One region of the Herbaspirillum sp. 1173 genome, then DNA from elsewhere that is predicted to be linked to it. Evidence: predicted binding sites of a transcription regulator. Region 1 holds the regulator's gene; the other holds the start of a gene.

The links. The regulator sigma-54, encoded in region 1, starts transcription at its own class of promoters, with help from an activator protein. The targets are predictions, from matches to a motif close to TGGCANGNAANCTGCTTT.
Region 2: a site for sigma-54 is predicted at 1,782-1,799, ahead of J2X56_RS26900 (TorF family putative porin). Genes of this name have one in related genera too.

The regions. Positions count from the first base shown of each region.
Region 1 is NZ_JAVDSP010000010.1:109,065-112,739, reverse strand. Features, by position in the region: gene J2X56_RS23630 (UbiX family flavin prenyltransferase) at 1-203, opposite strand, end outside; gene grxD (Grx4 family monothiol glutaredoxin) at 226-537, opposite strand; gene J2X56_RS23620 (hypothetical protein) at 699-845, shown strand; gene hpf (ribosome hibernation-promoting factor, HPF/YfiA family) at 908-1,270, opposite strand; gene J2X56_RS23610 (RNA polymerase factor sigma-54) at 1,423-2,913, opposite strand; gene lptB (LPS export ABC transporter ATP-binding protein) at 3,045-3,675, opposite strand, start outside.
Region 2 is NZ_JAVDSP010000018.1:1-3,675, forward strand. Features, by position in the region: gene J2X56_RS26880 (MBL fold metallo-hydrolase) at 71-697, opposite strand; gene J2X56_RS26885 (magnesium chelatase domain-containing protein) at 869-1,087, opposite strand; gene J2X56_RS26890 (accessory factor UbiK family protein) at 1,161-1,406, opposite strand; gene J2X56_RS26895 (hypothetical protein) at 1,465-1,695, opposite strand; gene J2X56_RS26900 (TorF family putative porin) at 1,862-2,644, shown strand; gene J2X56_RS26905 (P-II family nitrogen regulator) at 2,657-2,995, shown strand; gene J2X56_RS26910 (ammonium transporter) at 3,011-3,675, shown strand, end outside.

The sequences.
Region 1 (3,675 bases):
TCGGCCAGCGCTTCCACATCCTTGCGCCGCATGTCCAGTTCCTGATGCAGATTGAGCACGCCAGCTTCGGACACCATCAGGTGCGTTTCCACCTGGCCATGCTTGCGCAGATGCTCCAGCAGCCGCACGCCATAGATGGCACCGGTGGCACCGGTGATCGCAACGATCAGGCGCTGGCGCGGCTGGCTGGAAGAACTGCTCATGAGTCAGTCAGGCAAGTAAAACTCAGCCCTTGATCAGGGTCTGCAGTTCGCCGGACTCGTACATCTCGGTCATGATGTCGGAGCCGCCGACGAATTCGCCCTTCACGTACAGCTGGGGAATGGTCGGCCAGTTCGAGTATTCCTTGATGCCCTGGCGCACGTCCGGGCTTTCCAGCACGTTGACGGTGACGATGTTCTCGGCACCGCTGGCCTTCAGCAGCTGGATGGCCTTGCCGGAAAAGCCGCATTGGGGGAACTGTGCAGTGCCCTTCATGAACAGCACCACGGGGTTTTGGGTCACGGTTTCTTTGATCCAGGATTGGACGTCGCTCATGGCTGTGCCTTTAAAAATGGGATTGCCCGACATTATAGGGAAAAGCCGGCGGGCGCGTTGAAATCGCCTGCATGCTGGTGGCCTGTCTGAACGGGCAAAAAATTGCATCGAGGAAATAATTTATATCGTATGCAAATTCTTGTGTTGAAGATGAGGGTGCCGTGAAGACATTCAAGCCGTCCCTTGCATCATCGTCAGCAGCGGCGGTGGAAAAGTTGCTTTACGCAATGATTTATATCTTTTCCACAGGCTTGGCCAGTTCGGCGGCCGCAAATGAAAAAGGGCGCTTGCGCGCCCCTTCCTCATGAAATTCGGCTGGCTTTCTCAGCAGCCTTGCGGCTGCGAGGTGGCTTGCCGAGGGTGTCCTGGCTTATGCCGCTCCGGCCACCGCATCCTCCGGCGTTTCGTCCGGCAGGCGCTTGGCCATGGAGTGATGCTCCTGCAACTTGTCCTTGTGCTTGATGACCTGGCGATCGAGCTTGTCGATCAGCGTGTCAATGGCAGCGTAGAGGTCGTGTGCGATGCTTTCCGCATGTAGATCCTTCCCCTTGATGTGGACGTTGATTTCCGCTTTTTGGCGCTTTTCCTTTTCTGTGAGTTTATCTACGCTCAGGATCACGCTGACGTCGATCACGTTGTCGAAATGGCGCTTGATACGCGAGAGCTTGCTTTGCACGTATTCCCGGATGGCGGGGGTCAGTTCGAGGTGGTGTCCACTGATGGTCAGATTCATACAAGACTCCTATCGTGAAGTCACTGGAGGTTCGTGCAATCGATCCTGCTGCAGCTGTACCACGGGCACGGTCTTCGTGTCGGATGGCGCGGGCATCAGTCGGATGCTTGCCTGAACACAGCAACGGTACTGCAGAAAAACTGAGGAAAAACTCAGAGGGACTTGCGGAGATTGACCGGCGGAATCTTCAACACTTCGCGGTATTTGGCGACTGTGCGTCGCGCGACCACCATGCCTTGTTCTGCCAGCATATCCGCAATCTTGCTATCGGATAATGGGGTCTGCGGGTTCTCGGCTCCTATCAACTGTTTGATCAGCGCCCGTATCGCGGTGGAGGATGCTTCACCTCCGGTTTCAGTCGCGACATGGCTACCGAAGAAGTATTTCAACTCAAACATTCCATGCGGAGTGAGCATGTATTTCTGAGTCGTCACGCGAGAGATGGTGCTCTCGTGTAGACCCAGTGTATCAGCAATTTCACGCAGCACAAGGGGGCGCATGGCCACTGCCCCATGTGAAAAGAAGTTTCTTTGACGTTCCACAATAGCCTGCGCGACGCGCAAAATTGTATCGAAACGTTGCCGCATGTTCTTGATGAGCCACTTGGCTTCCTGCAACTGCGACGACAGCGAACCTTCTCCCTTGGCTTGCTTCAATGCACTGGCATACATCGCATTGACGCGCAGCTTGGGCATGACCTCATGGTTGAGCATGACCTGCCAGCCGTTCTTTGTCTGCTTGACAATCACGTCCGGCACCACATAGTCCGAGGCATCACGCGCGAATTCCGCACCCGGATGCGGACGGCACTGGCGGATCACCGCCTGCGCTTCGCGCAGGTCTTCGTCATCGCAATCCAGTGCCTTCTTGATCTTGTTGAAATCGCGTTGTGCAAACAGCGGCAGGTAATCCTCCACGATCCTCAAGGCCAGCTTGCGCGTCACGAAGGGAATCTTGGGCAGGCGGCGGATCTGCAGGGCCAGGCATTCGCCGGCACTGCGCGCACCGACACCCGCCGGGTCCAGGCTCTGCAGCAGCTTGAGCGAAATCGACAGCTCTTCCATGTCGATGCCCAGCTCTTCGGGCAGGCGTGCGAGGATGTCTTCGAGCGGCTCTTCCAGATAGCCGCTCTCGTCCAGCGCATCGGTGAGCAGTTCCAGCAGCGCACGATCACGCAGGGTGCGTGCGGTCACGCGGATCTGTTCCAGCAGGTGTTCGCGCAGGGTCAGTTCGTGCGCTTCGAGTTGCGGGCGGGCATCATCATCGTCTGGCGACTTGCCGCTGCGCGCGACGTCGTCGAAGCTCCAGTCGGCATCCCCCGTGACACCGGCTTCCGGCGCGTTGTCCTGGTAGTCGAAGCTGGAATCGCCATCGCTGGCGGCCGGGGCCGCTTCGCCGCTGCCTTCGTGACTGGTTTCGGCAACGCCGCTGGAGGGCGAACTGGAGACCGCGCCATCGGCCAGCAGACGTACCGAATTGTCGAGCGCGTCGTCGAGGCGTTCCAGCAGGGGATTATCGGAGAGGATCTGTTCCAGTTCCTGGTGCAGTTCCAGCGTCGACAGTTGCAACAGTCTGATCGACTGCTGCAGTTGCGGCGTCAATGCGAGGTGCTGCGAGGTACGTAACTGGAGCGACTGTTTCATCTGTCTTTCTGAAAGCGGCGTGGCCCGCTGGTTGCTCTGCCGGTCGTTGCGTATTGCGTATTGCTTGTTGCGTATTACGTGATGTGCACTCTGTATTTCTTCAAGCGTATCGGGCAAGCCGACTGCACCGCTTACATGCGGAAATGCTCGCCCAGATACACGCGGCGCACCGACTCGTTGGCGATGATCTCTTCCGGATTGCCGCTGGCCAGCACCGTGCCCTGGTTGATGATGTAGGCGCGATCACAGATGCCCAGCGTTTCGCGCACGTTGTGGTCGGTGATCAGCACGCCGATGCCGCGTTCCTTCAGGAAGCGCACGATGCGCTGGATCTCGATCACGGCAATCGGGTCGATACCGGCGAACGGTTCATCCAGCAGCACGAAGCGCGGATCGGTGGCCAGTGCGCGGGCGATCTCGACGCGCCGGCGTTCACCGCCCGAGAGCGACAGCGCCTGGCTTTCGCGCAGCTTCTCGATCTGCAGTTCGTGCAGCAGGTTGTTGAGGCGGCCTTCGATTTCATCGCGCGAGAGCGGCTTGCCCTCTTCCTGGCGCAGTTCCAGCACGGCGCGGATATTGTCTTCCACCGTCAGCTTGCGGAATACCGAGGCTTCCTGCGGCAGGTAGGACAAGCCCATGGTGGCACGCTTGTGGATCGGCATGCGCGAAATGGACGCGCCATCGAGGTCGATCTCGCCACCATCGGAGGGCACCAGCCCCACGATCATGTAGAACGAAGTGGTCTTGCCGGCACCATTCGGG
Region 2 (3,675 bases), on a different contig from region 1:
GGATATCAAGGGTCGTACGACCGTGTGGCCGCCTTTGGTAGACGATGGAAGGTGGGTCAAATGGAGAGGGTCAAATCTGCGAGCAAATCAACACATAGTCGGTAGTGGCGCCCGATGTTAGCAAACTTACCTCTTCACGCTCCCATTTTTTTGCAAGCGCGCGAAGCTGCTCTTCGTTTGGCGAGAGAATTGTTATGACTCCCCAATCAAAATTATTTTTTTGTCCTGCAATTTTCAAGCTTCGGCCTGAAACTCCCATGCGAGACAATTGGTCGTCAAATGCTATGCCTTGAGCGATGCTTGTCTGCGGTCCGTTGGATACGCTGATCTGAATGTCGGCGTCTTTAGGCACGCTTTCCGCCAAGTCTTTAGCGATTAGGCGCGCGGAGTTGAACCAAACATTGGTCCCCAAGACCTTCTGATATTTCTCCAACTGGGAGGCTTTTAATAGCCCACCAATGTGATCGTCATCTACATGGGTCATCACGACTAGATCAAGGGGAGTCTCGCAATCCGCAAGTGAATCGAGAAGTTCTTGCAAGGGGCCAGGAGTAATTTTTGGTCCCTGTTTTCTTTGGAAGCATTCCGGTGGTCCCCCATCAATCAGTATCCGAAACTGCTTGGTTGAGTCGACGCCAGCACGTATGAGAATTGAATCCCCATGGCTCGCGCGCAACAAGCTCACGATTAATGACATGAACAGAATTCCCCTAATTTTTCTTATCGGCTGAGAGGAATTATTGCATTTATTTCGGGGGATATGTAGAGCTTCGTCGTTGCTTCTATGGCAATCATTCACCCCATCTGGAGGCGATTCTACGGATCGAGGGCCTTGGCTTTTGATGACGTTTTTATCTGCGTCATTTTTTCAATAATGAGGTTGACTACATTTAATGCGGCGGGCGGGGAATTCAAACCGGGCGTTTTGCAGCGCCGCCCGGACGCGGTCCTTGGCTTCCTTCACCTCGGCCTCGGGGAGTCCGACGATGGTGAAGGCCGGCAAGCCATTGGCCAGATGCACCTCGACCGTCACTGGCGGGGCGCTCATGCCGGCCAGGGCGCGGCTGCGCAAGACTGCCAGGCTCATCGCGATGAACCCGGCAGCTGGTCAGCAGAAAGAAGGGAAGGGGGAGGGAAAGAGAAAAGTGTCCGGGCCAGGGTCATGGATTCTGTTTTTGCTGAGCCTCAAGCTCGGCAACACGCGCTTCCAGCGCCTCCAGGCGGGCACGGGTCTTGGCCAGTACCTGGGCCTGGACGTCGAATTCCTCGCGCGTGACCAGGTCCAGTTTGGCAAAACCCTGACTCAGCATGGCCTTGACGTTCTTCTCGATGTCCTTGGCCGGAGAGTTCTCGATCGCCTTGTTGATCTTGGATTGCAGGTCTTCAAAAAATGGGGGCTTGTCCATGTCGGATCTCCTTGGCAGATAGCTGTACTGCAAGTTTAGCGGTTTCCCGCCCATCCTCCTACCGGGATGTCCCGCTGAGACCGCATTTTTGCCAACAGGTGCCGGCTAGCGCTTCAAAACGGGCAGAAAACGCGCTGAAATGCAGTGAATTTTCCTGCAGGAAATGCTCCGACTTGGTGATCTTTGCTTCGCCCGCCACCCGCGCACCAAAATGTGTTCGCCGCGTTTGATGCAGGATTAATAAAAAACCATCAATATCGCACCAGCAGCGTGCATTTGGGTGGCGCATGCACTATTTTGAAGCTGATCTCGAAAAAAATCGTTGCAAATCTCTGGTTTCACGCAAAAAGACAAGTCTGCCTTGCCGAACGGACATGGCACGGCTCCTGCTAATGAGTCTGGGCAAAGACAAAAAAACCGACTTTATTGTTAAAACATAAACCAGAGGGAAAGTCATGAAGAAACTGATTCTTGCAACAGCCATCGCCGCATCCTTCGTTTCTACCGTGGCCCGCGCAGAAGACGCCAAGCCGGACAATGAACTGAGCTTCAACGCTGCCGTGGTGAGCGACTACCGCTATCGTGGCCTGACCCAGACCCGCTTTGATCCGGCCCTGCAGGTTGGCGCTGACTACACGCACAACCCGACCGGCCTCTACGCCGGGACCTGGCTGACCAACATCAAGTGGATCAAGGACGCGGGCACCCTGACCGGTACCGACACCAAGGGTGACGTCGAGTGGGACATCTACGGCGGCAAGCGCGGCGACATCGGCGGCGGCTTCACCTATGACGTCGGCGGCCTGTACTACTACTACCCGGGCAACACCCTGGCCAACAGCGGTGCCAAGAACGCCAACACCTTCGAACTGTATGGCCAGGTCGGCTACGGTCCGGCTTACTTCAAGTATTCGCAATCGCTGACCAACCTGTTCGGCGCCGTCAACAGCAAGTACAGCCAGTACTTCGACCTGGGTGCCAACATCGAGACCTACTACGGCGTGATGCTGGGTCTGCACGTCGGTCACCAGAGCGTGCGCGGCAACCCCAACGACTTCAGCTACACCGACTGGAAGATCGGCCTGTCCAAGACCTTCGACGAGGCAGCCGGCATCACCCTGGGCCTGGCCTACGTCGGTACCGACCTGAAGGACGGCGTGACCACCACCCCGGCATCGGATGGCGCCAAGAACGTCGGCAAGAACGGCTTCGTCTTCTCCATCAGCAAAACTTTCTAACAAGAGGTTCGTATGAAACTGATCACTGCGATCATCAAACCGTTCAAGCTGGATGAGGTGCGTGAAGCCCTCTCGGCCATCGGTGTGCAAGGCATCACCGTGACTGAAGTCAAGGGCTTCGGTCGTCAGAAAGGCCATACCGAGCTGTATCGCGGTGCCGAGTATGTGGTGGATTTCCTGCCCAAGACCAAGATCGAGGCCGCCGTGGACGACGCCATCGTCGAACGCGCCCTGGAAGCCATCGAGACCGCCGCCCGCACCGGCAAGATCGGCGACGGCAAGATCTTCGTCCAGGACTTGCTGGACGTGATCCGTATCCGTACCGGCGAGACCGGTAAAGACGCTCTGTAAAAAAGGGGAATTCTAATGAGCATGAAGAAAATGTTTTCCGGCGCGCTCGCCATTGGCGCGCTGTTGTTGGCGGTAGGTTTTACCGCTCCGGCCCAGGCGCAGGACGCGCCCAAGCCTGAAGCTGCAGCGGCCACCGCCGCTGCCCCGGCCGCTGCCGCTCCGGCTGCGCCCAAGGCTGAAGCAGCTGCCCCGGCTGCCGCTGCCCCTGCAGCGCCGGCCGCGGCCGCTGCTGCTCCGGGTCCGGTCCCCAACAAGGGCGACACTGCCTGGATGCTGGTGTGTACCGCTTTCGTCATCCTGATGACCCTGCCGGGCCTGGGCCTGTTCTACGGCGGCCTGGTGCGCAGCAAGAACATGCTGTCGGTGCTGATGCAGTGCTTCATGATCTTCTCGTTGATCTACATCCTGTGGTTCGTCTACGGCTACAGCATCGCGTTCACCGAGGGCAGCGCCTTCTTCGGCGGCTTTGATCGCCTGTTCCTGCACGGCCTGACCGGTGACTCCAACACCGCTACCTTCAGCAAGGGCGTGGTCATTCCGGAACTGGTCTTTGTCGCCTTCCAGGGTGCCTTTGCCGCCATCACCGTGGCGCTGATCATCGGTGCCTTCGCCGAGCGCGTGAAGTTCTCCGCCGTGATCCTGTTCTCGATCCTGTGGTTCACCTTCTCCTACCTGCCGAT